2 regions of the Halioxenophilus aromaticivorans genome follow, and region 1 is predicted to be linked to the other one. Evidence: predicted binding sites of a transcription regulator. Region 1 holds the regulator's gene; the other holds the start of a gene.
What was found. Region 1 encodes sigma-54, which starts transcription at its own class of promoters, with help from an activator protein. Its sites were predicted from a motif close to GTTGGCACGNNNNTNGNNT; they were not measured.
Positions count from the first base shown of each region.

Region 2: a site for sigma-54 is predicted at 2,473-2,491, ahead of ACGHM3_RS05010 (ferritin-like domain-containing protein). Genes of this name have one in related genera too.

Region 1 covers NZ_AP031496.1:4,180,733-4,187,431, reverse strand. The annotation lists gene ACGHM3_RS17965 (PTS sugar transporter subunit IIA) at 1-404, opposite strand, end outside; gene hpf (ribosome hibernation-promoting factor, HPF/YfiA family) at 401-691, opposite strand; gene ACGHM3_RS17955 (RNA polymerase factor sigma-54) at 932-2,590, opposite strand; gene lptB (LPS export ABC transporter ATP-binding protein) at 2,883-3,608, opposite strand; gene lptA (lipopolysaccharide transport periplasmic protein LptA) at 3,628-4,200, opposite strand; gene lptC (LPS export ABC transporter periplasmic protein LptC) at 4,187-4,780, opposite strand; gene ACGHM3_RS17935 (KpsF/GutQ family sugar-phosphate isomerase) at 4,864-5,862, opposite strand; gene ACGHM3_RS17930 (ABC transporter substrate-binding protein) at 6,301-6,699, shown strand, end outside.
Region 2 covers NZ_AP031496.1:1,136,108-1,142,806, reverse strand. The annotation lists gene rdgC (recombination-associated protein RdgC) at 1-275, shown strand, start outside; gene ACGHM3_RS05020 (EthD domain-containing protein) at 522-869, shown strand; gene ACGHM3_RS05015 (MFS transporter) at 904-2,244, shown strand; gene ACGHM3_RS05010 (ferritin-like domain-containing protein) at 2,570-3,103, shown strand; gene ACGHM3_RS05005 (TonB-dependent receptor domain-containing protein) at 3,206-5,443, opposite strand; gene ACGHM3_RS05000 (hypothetical protein) at 5,711-6,181, shown strand; gene ACGHM3_RS04995 (DUF6491 family protein) at 6,231-6,647, shown strand; gene ACGHM3_RS04990 (diguanylate cyclase) at 6,659-6,699, opposite strand, start outside.

The DNA.
Region 1 (6,699 bases):
ATGCGTTGCATCAAATCGGGGTTGGAGAAGGTCCGCGCGATGGCGGCCAATGTTTGTAGGTGTGAATCGTCAGCTTCTTCAGGTACCAGCAGGGCAAAAATACAGTCCACCGGTGCATCGTCTATGGCATCGAAGTCGAGTTTGTCGCTGAGCTTGAAAAAGGCCCCTAAGGTACCGGAGCAGTTCTCTAAACGGCAGTGGGGTATGGCGATACCTTGGCCTATACCGGTAGAGCCTAATCGCTCACGGGCCATAAGACGGCGGAACAGCTCTTCGGCATCCAATACCGGTAGGTCTTCGGCAATGTGATTGGCTATGGTTTGCAGTGCGCGCTTTTTGCTAACGCCGTCCAAGCCGCATACGACACGGCTTGGAGCTAAAATGGAAGACAGTTTGGTGGTCATCGATGACTACTGATTTTCTCTTTGTGTTTGAGTAGCTGTCGGTCTAATTTGTCGGTTAGGCCGTCAATGGCAGCGTATAGATCTTCGGATTCACAGTTGGCGAAGAAGTCTCTACCGCTCACGTGGATGTTAGCTTCGGCTTTTTGCCGCATTTTTTCAACTGAGAGGGTGACGTTGGTGTTGGTTATCTGGCCGTGGTGTTTATCGAGGCGGGACAGCTTGTTGTTTACATAATCTTTAATTGAGTCGGTTAGTTCGACGTGATGCCCGCTAATAGTGATTTGCATTGCGTTTCCTCTTTGTCGATTTGGCCCTTGCAGATGTTGGGCCGGTTGGTTTTTTGGCGGCTGGGCCGCCTTTGCCACCACGTCGGCGATCCGGCGCGGTGAAAACCTGTTACTTCGCTGTTGTTCTTGATTTTTCTCTGTTGTTATTGTGAGTTTCGTTGGCACTAAAAATTCCAGTTTTTTAGTGCCTGGCAGGGGTAAATTACATCCCTGACTGTTTGCCGTGCTAATTGCTGATATTTACACCAGGCGCTTGCGTTCGTTAGACGCAGCAATGCCCAGAGATTCTCGGTATTTGGCGATGGTACGGCGCGCCACCTGAATACCCTGATCCGATAATAAGTTGGTGATTTTACTGTCGCTGAGCGGTTTTTTCGGGTCTTCCGCGGCAACCAGCTTTTTGATAATGGCGCGGATGGCCGTAGAGGAGCATTCGCCGCCGCCGTCGGTACTGACGTGGCTAGAAAAGAAATATTTCAGCTCAAATATGCCTTGGGGTGTATGCATATACTTTTGTGTAGTGACTCGAGAAATGGTCGATTCGTGCATGCCGACGTCTTCGGCAATATCGTGCAGAACCAATGGCTTCATCGCTTCAGGGCCATGGTCAAGGAAGCCGCGCTGCTTGTCAACGATACAGCTCGCCACTTTCAGCAAAGTTTCGTTACGGCTTTGCAGGCTTTTCAAAAACCAACGTGCCTCTTGCAAGTTGTCTCGAAGGAAGGTGTTGTCGTCGCTGCTATCCGCGCGCTTAACCAAGTTTGCGTAACTGTTGTTAATGCGAATTTTGGGCGCGATCTCTGGGTTCAGCTCTACGCTCCAACGATCGTCCTTTTTGCTGACAAATACATCCGGCACTATATAGGTGGTCTCGCTACTGCCAATCAATTCACCGGGGTGGGGAGTCAATTGCTGAATCAGCAAAATAGCCTGCTTCAATTCAGGCTCTTTCATCCGGCCGCGGCGCATAATTTGTTTATAGTCGCGGTTTCCCAATTGTGCCAGGTGTTCACGTACTACCAGCTTGGCGGAATTCAACGCCGGGGTATCCGCCGGGAACTGATTCAGCTGCACCAAAAGGCATTGGCCCAGGTCTTCACTGCACGAGCCAATAGGGTCAAACAGCTGCAAACGATGCTGTACGGCCAGTACTTCCTCAATGCTCAGGCTATCTTCGTCGTCTAAGTCGGTAGCGCTAGATACCACAGTTTCGGCTTCGGTAGCGGTGTCGCCATCCTCAAACGTTTCACTGTCTGCCGATAGCGCATCCTCTTTATCCGCTTCTGTCGTTTCGGCTTCAGATGGGCTGGATTGGCCGATCAAACCGAGGTAAATCTCTTCAATGGTGGAGGTTAACAAGCCACTGGGCGCCACGGCATCGATAATGTTCATGGCGATGCTGCGATCTTGATCTGACATGGGGGTTAAATTCAGTTGCCAGAGCAGATGCTCTTGCAGTGTCTCCGAGTTGTCAATTTGGCTATCAAAGTAGCTGTCATCGCGCTCTGGGCCGACGCTGCCGGAGCTGGAGGGGCCACTGCCTTGGTAGATATCGTCCCAATTGGTGTCGACGGGTAGGTCGTCGGGGATGTTGTCCTGCCAATCGTCGTTGCTATCGCTGGCGGTTTCTGTGTTGTTGTCGTCGCTTGTGTTTTCCGCAGCAGTGGCTTCAGTGGTGTTGGCGCCTTCTGAGTTGGCTTCGCCGCTGTCTTTGCTGTCACCGTCGCTGCCGGATTGATCTTCACCCTCTGTCATTTCCAACATGGGGTTGGATTCCAGCGCTTCTTGAATTTCTTGCTGTAGGTCGAGCGTGGAAAGCTGCAATAGGCGAATGGCCTGTTGCAGTTGGGGGGTCATGGTGAGCTGTTGACCGAGCTTAAGCTGTAGAGACTGCTTCATAATGCGGCTAATCGATCCGGTGTTGGTACGCCAAATAAAAATCTGGGCAGGGACTTTCCGCTGCCGTCTTGGCAGTGTAGTACCGAAACCGGTGAACGCGCAACAAATTTAAGCAATTTTTATGCCTAAAAATTATGTGTTTTGTGTGAAGAAAATATAAGGAGATTTGGCGGATCAATCCACCGGGAGAAAGGTGCCTGTTAGGCGGCTTTGGGCGCACTAGAAAAGGGCGCTACCCCGGTATAGTCGCGCATAATTGGCCTCGCGTAAAGGGGCAGGGCAATTTGCTTCGTTAAAGGTGAAATTTATCCCCCAGGTAGGTATCACGCACCAATTGGTTGGCCAGTACCTCTTGGGGTTTACCCTCGGCAATGATTTGTCCGCCGCCGACGATATACGCCTTTTCGCAGATATCCAGGGTTTCGCGCACATTGTGGTCGGTGATTAACACGCCGATACCGCGGCTGCGCAGATGTTCAATAATGTTTTTGATATCAGACACCGATATCGGGTCGACCCCTGCAAAGGGCTCGTCCAATAAGATAAAGCGCGGCTCCGCCGCCAGGGCGCGAGCGATTTCTACACGCCGGCGCTCACCACCAGACAGGGCCATGCCCGGGCTGTCTTGCACATGGGTGACGTGGAATTCCTCCAGCAGTTGCTGGCATTTGTCCAGTCGCTGCTGTTTGTTGAGGTCGGCCCGTGTCTCTAAAATCGCCAGGAGATTATCACGTACGCTGAGCTTACGAAAAATCGATGCTTCTTGCGGTAGGTAGCCCAGCCCCTTGCGTGCTCTGCCGTGCATTGGCAGACTCGAAATTTCTTCGTCGTTTAAAAAAACTTGGCCGTTGTCTGCCGGCACCAGCCCCGCGATCATGTAAAAACAGGTGGTTTTACCGGCGCCGTTGGGGCCGAGTAGGCCGACCACTTGGCCGGTGTTTACTTCCAATGAAACGTCTGTCACCACGGGGCGTCCGCGGTAAGCCTTGGCGAGATGTTGTGCGCTGAGTTTGGCCATGAAATCTAGCTGAAGTCGGTTATTTGGGGTCGTTTGGGATAGCGTCGCTGTTGTCGGATTCCGATGTCGGCGGGTTGGTTGTTCGGGCATTGCTAGGTGGAATAATAATATTCACCCGATTGTCACCGCTGGCTTCTGCCATAGACTGATTGATGTCGTAACGAATCAAATCGCTGGTTATGACCGAACCATCCTGATCAATGCTGGCGCGCTCTTTTAAGTTAATGACTTCGTCGCCAACACTGTATTCGATACGGTTGGCTTTGGCGGTTACCTGGCTTTGCTCTGGGTTGGGTATTTGGTGAAGCACAGCCGGCGTGCCCACTGCCAGGATATCGCGTATACCGTTGTCGTTGTAATTGATGGTAATGGTGTCGGCGGCAATGGACAGCGAGCCTTGGCTGAGTAGGGCGTTGCCAACAAATTCCGTCACACCGGTTTTTTCGTTACGAACGGCGCGGTCGGCGTTGATTTCGATGGGTTGGTCGCGGTCTTCTGGTAGCGCCTGGGCGTTAGGTATCCAGCTGGCGGCTAGGGTCACCAGCCAGGCAGCGGCTAAGGCCCGTGCAATGGTGCGTTTACTTGGCTTCATAAGTTGCCTTTACCTGTGAATTCAACGTAACAGTTTGTTGCGGCATATCAATGCTCATGCCAGTGGAGTTGCCCAAGCCCTGCGGTGAACGAATGGTCACGGGCTGCTGGCTCGTGGCCTGCTGTAGCAAAGGCTCCACCCTTAGGCGCGAAGTTTCTATGCGGTATTGTCCGCCACCAGCTAGGGCTTGCTCTGCCACTACATTACCCCACAGCGTAATAAGATTGCCGTTGTTTTCTGTGCGGCCATGATCGGCGCTAAAGTGCCAGGGCTGTGGGTTGCTGTCCGAATGCAACACCAAGCGTGGAGAGCTTAAATCAGTGTAACCGCGAGACGTGGCCAGAGGTTTATCCTGCTGATTAAAGCGAAAGTACTGCTCGGCTCTATCCACCTGCAACACATATTGTAGCTGGCCATTGGCATCGTATTGTCGGGTAGTGGCCGCGGTAATAATTGCACCAGGGGTATTTTGCTGTGGCGCCTGCTGTTGTGGCTCTTCTAGGGTGGGGTTGTCCACCAATAAAACCGCTGCAATAACCAATACGGCGACCAATGCCAGCGTCAGCAGTCTACGCGCCATGGGTTACATCCGCCAATGATAAGGGCGCTAATAGAAACGCCAACCAGCTTTGGCACAAGACTTCTCGAAACGGCATGTCTGGTTTACACCACGCCGGCACGCAGTAAGTCGTGCAAGTGAATAATGCCCGCCACCGAGCCCTGTTCGTCGGCCACCACGGCGGCGGTAATTTTATTGTCTTCCATAAGATTCAGTGCGGCCACCGCCAGCAGATCTTTATCCACGGTTTTGGGGGCGCGAGTCATTACATCAATCATGGTGGCTTTACCCAAGTCCGTCCCCAGGTCCACGTGCCGGCGTAGGTCGCCGTCGGTGAAAACGCCTAGTAGCTGGCCCGTTTCGTCCACCACCGTGGTGATGCCGAAACCTTTCTGGGTCATCTCAACTAATGCTTGTGACACTGCCGTGGCAGGTGTTACTACCGGTACTTCGCCGTCTTTGTGCATGATGTCGGCGACTTTTAGTAACAGTTTGCGCCCCAGTGCGCCGCCTGGGTGGGAAAAGGCAAAATCCTCTGCACTAAAGCCCTTGGCTTCTAGCAGTGCTACAGCCAGGGCGTCACCCATTACCAAGGTAACCGTTGTGCTGGAGGTGGGGGCTAAATCCAGCGGGCAGGCTTCGGTTTGTACACCGATGTTGAGGTTAACTTCGGCGTGTTCCGCAAGGGGGCTTTCATCGTTACCAGTCATGCTGATGATCTTGGTACCCATGCGTTTTAGCACGGGCATTAAGGCCAGAAGCTCGGCGGATGTCCCAGAGTTAGATATGGCGATGAGCACGTCGTCAGCCGTGATCATGCCCAAATCACCATGGCTGGCTTCACCGGGGTGCACAAAAAATGCGGGGGTGCCAGTGCTGGCCAGGGTGGCGGCAATTTTGCGGCCGATGTGGCCGGACTTGCCCATGCCGGAGACAATCACTCGACCAGGACAGGCCATGATCAACTTGCAGGCGGTAACGAATTGATCATTGATTCGAGCTTGTAGCTCGGCAATGGCGTCAATTTCCATGCGAATCGTGCGGATGGCAGTGTTTTTAAGAGTTTGGGCGGATACAGAGTTAGGCGCGGGCCGATTGTTCATACGCAAAGAAGTAATTTTCTATTAAAAGTGTAAAAAGTGGCGATTCTCGTAAACCTAGTGGCGTTGCTCGGTGTCGTAGCGTTCGGGTATGCGAGGCGGTGTTTAGCGCCGGTTCACCGAACGCCGGGTATCCTGCCTCAAAATTTGCGCGGAATTTATCACGTTTAGCCCCATAGGTGTGGGTTGAAGTTAAATCAATGTTCCCTTAATGCGACCTTTACGGCGCCTTTGTTGTCTATGCGTCGGTTCTCGTATTGAGCGAAGCCACAAAAATTTGAGCGCTTTGTGCAAAGCCTAGACGTAAAGATGGCTAAACCTTGGTGTGGCGTCGGAATCTTTGCGGTAACTTTGTGTGCATTGAGTGAAAGAAGTTCAGCCGCTAGAATCCACGGCATGAGTATAGTTAGCCAGCACCTACTGGCGTAGGGAGAACGCAACATGTTAGTAAAATTTAAACCTATTTCTTCGGCGATGATCGCCGCTATAGCAGTGGCAACGTTGGCCAGCCCGTTGGTGTACGCTGCCGACACTGCCAAGCCGGAGGTCGAGCAGGGGGTAGAAGTGCACGCCATCGAGCGTGCCGCCGATAAAGTCAGCGCCCACGAGGTGGTAAGCGAGGTTACCGAAGAGGTAATGAGCATTGTGCGTAAAACGCAAACCAAGGAAGTTTCCGTGGAAGATGCTTCCGTGGCGCTGGATGAGATCATGAGCCAGGTGGTGGACTTCCGCTACATTGTGTTTAACGTTATGGGCCGCGATGCGGTATCCAATGCCTCCCGCGAGCAGCTGCAAGAATTCGCTAAGGTGTTCAAGCAAGGTCTTATCGATACCTACTCC
Region 2 (6,699 bases), 2.9 Mb from region 1:
CAGAGAACATCATCAACCATCTGCAAGAAGGCATGCTGGTGAGCAAACTGGCCATCATCTCCAGCGCCGGTATTGAGTGTATTGTGGACGAAAACCTAACCGTTAAACGGCTCAAGTTTGGCGATATGATTCAAGAAAAAGCCGATGCCGAAGAGCCCGATACCGCGGCCCAACAATTCGATGTGGATTTCACCATTATGACCTTGGAGCTGGCCAACTTTATTCGAAGTTTGTACGCACTATTTGGCGGTGAGGATACCAACTACGCCATTTAATGTTCGCTAATTCTTATTGCGCAGGTCATATAGATTATTCATCTATTGAGCCAATTATGGCCTGCGCTGTTTTAACCCCCTCCCTGCGTTAAACAAAACCCTCCCGCCTGTTAAATAAAATCATTAAATTTCTGCCCGTGCGCGAGTTTTATGGTTTGCAGCCTGTTTAAGCCTTATTATCAATTAACAGCCCTACCTGCACTCGCTTAAAAAAAGGCCGGCAAAACAATAATAAGGTTCAATCCAATGTATAAAATACTGATTTTTTTGAAACGCAAACCAGGCACCAGCGTGGCGGAATTTCGAAACTATTACGAAACCACCCACGCCAAATTAGCGTTACAATATTCCCAAGGTGTAGACCGTTACCTACGCCGATACATCGATGTACTGCCCAACGCCGAAACCGGGGCAGTAACCGAACCCGAATTCGATGTGATTACCGAGCTGTGGTTTAAGGACGAAACTATTTACCACAACACGGTGCAGTATTTGTCCAGTCATACCATGCCGCAAGCGATTATCGACGATGAAGAACGATTTTTAGATCGTGGCAAAAGCAAAATAGCCACGGTGGAAGAAGTGGAATACTAAGCCGATAATGCCGTCTGGTTAAAGAGACTCCCGCGTGACAGATATTCATCTAGGCCTACCCTTACCCCGCCGCGTTTACGCAATTATTGCCGTTTTTTGTGGCTCTATGGTGTTATCCATGGATATTGCCATCGCCGCCGTGGTATTACCCACCATCGCCGAGCAGCTCAATATCAGCGATGCCAAAGCGGTAATATTTGTTACGCTCTACCAACTTATTTTGGCCATGACTCTGCTGCCACTATCGGCCCTGGCCAACCGCCTGGGTATGCGCAAGCTGTATTGCCTGGGATTATTGCTGCACGCCGCCGGCGGCCTACTGATTTTAACCACCGAGTCATATACCGCCGCATTAATGGCCCGTTCTTTACAGGCCATTGGCACAGCAGCCGGCTTGAGCGTCGCCATAGGCTTGGTACGCTATATTTATCCCAGCCAACATTTGGGCAAGGGCATGTCGCTAAATACCGTGGCCAATGCCGGTGGCACATCACTGGCCCCGGCCATTGGCGGCTACTTGGCCGCTAGCGTCGATTGGCGCTGGGTGTTTTGCGCCATCGTGCCATTGTCGGCCATCGCCCTGGCCATGTTTAAAACCATTCCCAAACCGGAAATTCACCCAGGCCGATTTGATGGCAAAGGCTCGCTGTTGTGTGCTCTGTCTATCGGCGCCATTATTATCGGAGTGGAACTGGCGGTACACGGAGGCCAGGTGCTAGCCGGCGCGCTCACCGCTGCGCTCGGCTTAGCCGTAGGCTATTGGTTTGTGCGCCACGAACTGGCCGTGGAAAACCCTGTGCTTCCGCTGGATATGCTGGCCAACCCCAAATTGTCTCTTGCCCTGCTGGCCAATTTCTTAGCCACCTTAGCCGGTATGCTGATCATTCTGTACTTGCCGTTTTATTTGCAAAACAGCCTTGGCTACGGCCCGTCTCAGGTGGGTTCCGTATTAGCTATTTACGCCACAGCTAGCTTGTTATTTGCCCCTACTTCTGGCTATTTATCCGATAAAGTTTCCATAGAGCTTCTGTGCAGCCTTGGAATGCTGGTATCGCTGGTGGGCTTGTGCTTAATGATATTTGCCCCGCAGGAAATGTCTCTGGCCAACATTACCTGGCGGCTTTGGCTAATCGGCGCCGGTGTAGGGATGTTCTTTTCGCCCAACGCTCGCATGATCATCGGCAGCGTTGCCCTCGCACGCTCCGCGGCGGCGGCCAGTTTAATTACCACCGGCCGCACCCTGGGGCAAACCGCCGGCGCCAGTTGCGTTGCAGTGTTGTTGGTGTTGCAATTGAGTGGCGGGCCGGCCCCGTTTATATTGGCCGCGGTGCTGGTGGTGGCGACGCTGATTATTACACTAACGCGCCCGCGTTAGTTTTGCCCCTGTCCAAACGCTTCTCTTTTAAACGCTATCTACGAGAACGGCGTCTGCGCGGTGCCGCACCGCTGGCCTTCACTGGCCACCACGGAATCACTTAGACAGGTCGATTGATGTCGTCCGGAAAATTGTAAAGCTTACGTTTTTTTGCAAAACCCACCCATATTGCCTCGCCAATTCTAACTGCTTTAACCAAATTAAATGGCAGCGCCGGCGATTTGCCGCTATGGCACACGGCTTGCGTTATTAACTACAACGGCGGCAGCTTACCTGCGGGAGTGTCGCCAACAAATAACGCTCAGCAATGTAAGGAGAAACCACAATGAACTCCGCAACTTTTATCAGTGATATTAAACAGATTCGCGCCAACGCTCGCCAACACATTGAAGACGGCGCCGTCACCGCCGGGTATGAACTGGACCGAGACAGCGTAATTAACATGCTAAATGGCGCCCTGGCCACGGAAATTATTTGTACCCTAAGATACAAGCAGCACTATTACATGTGCGACGGTTTTAACGCCCAGGCCGCCGCCGACGAATTTTTAGAGCACGCCAACCAAGAGCAAGAGCATGCCGATAAATTGGCTGAGCGCATCGCGCAACTGGGGGGCACGCCAGATATGGACCCGGCACATCTTAGCGATAACGCGCACTCGGAATACGTACCTGCCACCAGCGTGGACGAGATGATTAAAGAAAACCTTATAGCCGAGCGAATCGCCATCGACAGCTATCGTGAGATGATTGATTATTTGGGTGAGAAAGACTCCACCACACGGCGAATTATTGAAGAAATTCTTGCCGTGGAAGAGGAACACGCCGACGACCTCGCTGCACTGCTTCAAGCGGCCTAGTTAACGTACGTGATTTATAAAAAATAACCTAGATTTAAACAACAACCATAAAAAACCGGGATGCCCCGGTTTTTTTAATAGTTGTTTAACCAGCGACACTTGCTAGAACTGATAGCGAATGCCCAAATCCACCGAGCGCCCCCGCCCGGGCAGCGCAGCAAAGCTTTGCGTTTGGTCGCTGGCAATCCACCCAGACAGATAAACCCCGCCTAACGGCTCCTGGTATTGCTCACCTAACAGATTGCTAACACCGGCACTGAGTGAAAACTGGTTCCACTGCAATTGGCTGGTGAGATTCAATACCGAATATTCATCGGTGGTGTTTGCCAAGCGCAGTTCATCCACCCGAGACTTTTCATCCACCCACTGCCACTGCAAGGTGTTGCTCCATTGCTTGTACTGGTGCACCAAGCTCAGCGACGTGTTTAACGGCATGATGTGATACAAATTGTTGTCGCTGTCGGTGTTTTTGCCTCGGGTGACATCAGCACTAAACGACAGACTGAGCTCGTGATCATTTCGGCTGAGCACACGCTGCTTACCGCGTAATTCTACTCCCCAGAGTTCAGCTTCTACATTGGTAAACTGCAATTGTGGCCGCGATACCATCATGGCCATACGCGGGTTGAAGCTACCAACTTGCACGGCATCAATATAGTTATCCACGTGGGTATAGTAAGGTGCCAGACTGAACTCTTGGCCGTCGCCTTGCCAGGTAAATGTTGCCGCCGCCGTGGTCGCCACCTCGGGCTTGAGATTTGGATCGCCCACGTAGCCATTACCGTCGCCGTACCAGCCGATCATGGCCATGCTCATGGTGCCTCGACCCCAGGAATAGCGCTCGTACAAGCTGGGAGAGCGTGTTTTCTGGGCTATGCCGAATTCCAGTTGCGTCTGCGCGTTAATTTGATACTTGGCCAGGAGCGTTATGTCCAGGTTGTCGTCTTTGCGTTGGTGACCAATGGCATTGAACGCCATGGCGGCGGCTGCATCGGCGTTGCCCATGCCAGCCATGCCACCCATGCCTCCCATCCCCGAGCTCATGGTGTTATAGGGCTGCACACCGCCCGTATCGCTCACCAAATGCTCGTAACGCAGCCCCATTTGCAGTTGCCACTGCTCATTCAGCACTTGGTCTAGTTCGGCGTAAAGGGCCAGTCTATCGCGTTGGCCATCGTTGATATTGATGTAGTCCATGGGCCCCATCATCATCGAGCCCGCCACCGCAGGCCAGTAGTCGTCCAACTCAAAGCGGTGGAATTCATGGCCCAAACGCAGAGTGGCGTCGTCGCCCACGGGCAGCGCCAAGGCCAGTTTATAGCCGATATCCCGCCCCTCGGTCACCATGGGCATGGTGCCGGGCTTTTCGTCGGTGAAAAAACCCATTTCATGGTCAACATCTTGCCAGTTGGCGCTGGCATTTAGTCGGCCCCAGGCAAAATCTCGTTGGTAACGCAGATTAATCCCGTTACTGGTGTTGCCCACCATATCCATATATTGGTTGGGGAAGCCCTGGTGGGGCACCTCTTGGTGGGTAAGCTTGGCGCTGAGCTCTTGGTTCTCGCCCTGCCAACCCAGGGTCAGATTGTGACTTTGCGATTCGTACAGGGTATCCAGCACTGTATTGCCATCACCATCACGATAGCTTTCGGCCTTGTCCCAGGAGCCACTGTAGGTAAGGCTTAGGGTTTGATTGGCCAGCACGGCCTGCAGAGATACACCATCGTTGCGCGAGTTGCTGCGGTAAAAGTAGCCCGCAGAGCCGGTGGTCAGCAGTTTATCGGCGGATTCCGCGTAGCGCGTAGGCTCGGACTCCACAACAATGGTGCCGGCGATGCTATCACCGCCCATACTCACGGGTGTTAACCCAGCCAAAACCTCTACGCTGCTGACGCGGCTGGCATCAATGTACGATAACGCCGGGTTCATGTGGTTACCGCAGGCAGACGTGGACTCTGCGCCATCCACCACCAGCTTTACACGTTCGTCGTTGAGACCACGCAAAATCGGTAAACTGGAGATACCCCCGGCGTTGGAAAACTCCACCCCCTGTTCTGCCAACAGCTGCGCCGCATCACCGGTTGTGGCTTTACTCTGGTACGCCTTACCCTTCACTTCAACCTGCTCAATGGCTTGTGCGGTTGCATCGGCCAGCGCCCAAGGCGCCGCCAGCGATAGCGCCACGCCAAAACCCGCGATGGCACAAAGCAATGTCTTACTGTTGGCGCAAGGATTGCTTTTACCCTGCGTAGGAGTTCCAGTTTGCACTGCCTCAGTTTGCACAAGCAATGGGGCGCGAGCGGGTTCGGTGATCGGTGGTTTACTGGTTTGGGTTTTCATAGATGTCCAAAGTAACCTCTAAAAAGTAACCTTTTAAAAGTAATCATTTATTTATCAATTTATCGCAGTGTTCCGGGGAAATGAGCCAAAGGCGGTACCGGTACCAAGAATCAGCTTCAGCGCGGCATAATACTGCAATTTAGTATCAACAACCGCTAATGGTTCACAAGTTAAACCAAAAGCTTCTCGCGCCTCTGACTGGGATCAAAACGGAACAAAGTGACTTTAATATAGACTAATATTCAGCGAAAAATAGAAGGACTTACCATGAAACGCGCCATCTCCCCCACAGCCAAACCCACGCTTATTCTGGCCCAAACCCTTATCGCCATCACCCTAACGTTATTCACAGCTCTGAGCACTGCGCAGACTAGCAAGCGGTGGTTAGAAAGCGGCGAGCTCAAAGGCGAAATTGGCCAGGAAGAGACCACACTGGGCGTAAAAGTACACAGTGTGGAAGAAGATGAAAACGGCGTAAAAATATCGGTGTCCGTGCCGGCAGAAATTGCCGACGGCAGCAATGGCCAACTGGAAGAAGTGGTTGTTTACGGGAAAAAAATCACCGATACCGAGCCACGCCCAGAACTGCAGCAAATTAAACAGTACGAAATGGTCAACGACCTAGAGAACGGCCGTAGCGGTTTAGTGATTTACCTCGGTAGAAAAGAGGACTTCGCCCTGCGCTTAAACTACACCGACGACACCAAAGACCCGCTGGCCGTTCCCCCATCGCAATAACCTAAACCCGTGCAGAAACCCCCTGCACGAGCTGTAAGCAAGAGCCTGAATGATGAAAGCATTATTTGTTATAGCACTGCTGGCCAGCCTCACCGCCTGTGCCGGCAACACCCAGCAATCACCCATGGATTCCCTGGGCGATGACCCTGTAGCTAAGGTTATTGATCGCGGCTACAAGCTAGGTGAGGAAGTGAAACGCATCAACAACTATATGATTGACGGCTGGCAGTACGTGAGCGACGACGCCATCATCATCCCTGCCCGGCCCAGCCTAGATTACCTGGTGCTGTTACGCTCACCCTGCCACTCATTGCGCAGCACCAACACCATTGGCTTAACCAGCACCACCGGAAGCGTACTTTCTAACTTCGACGCTATTGTGGTGTTTGACGCACCGCGTTCATTCGAAGAAAAATGCTTCATCGATACCATGTACACCTTAGAAAAAGATGATTCAAAGGAATAGACTTAAAAGCGCTAGCTGACCGGCACTAACTGCGAGCCAGACTCCGGGGGTT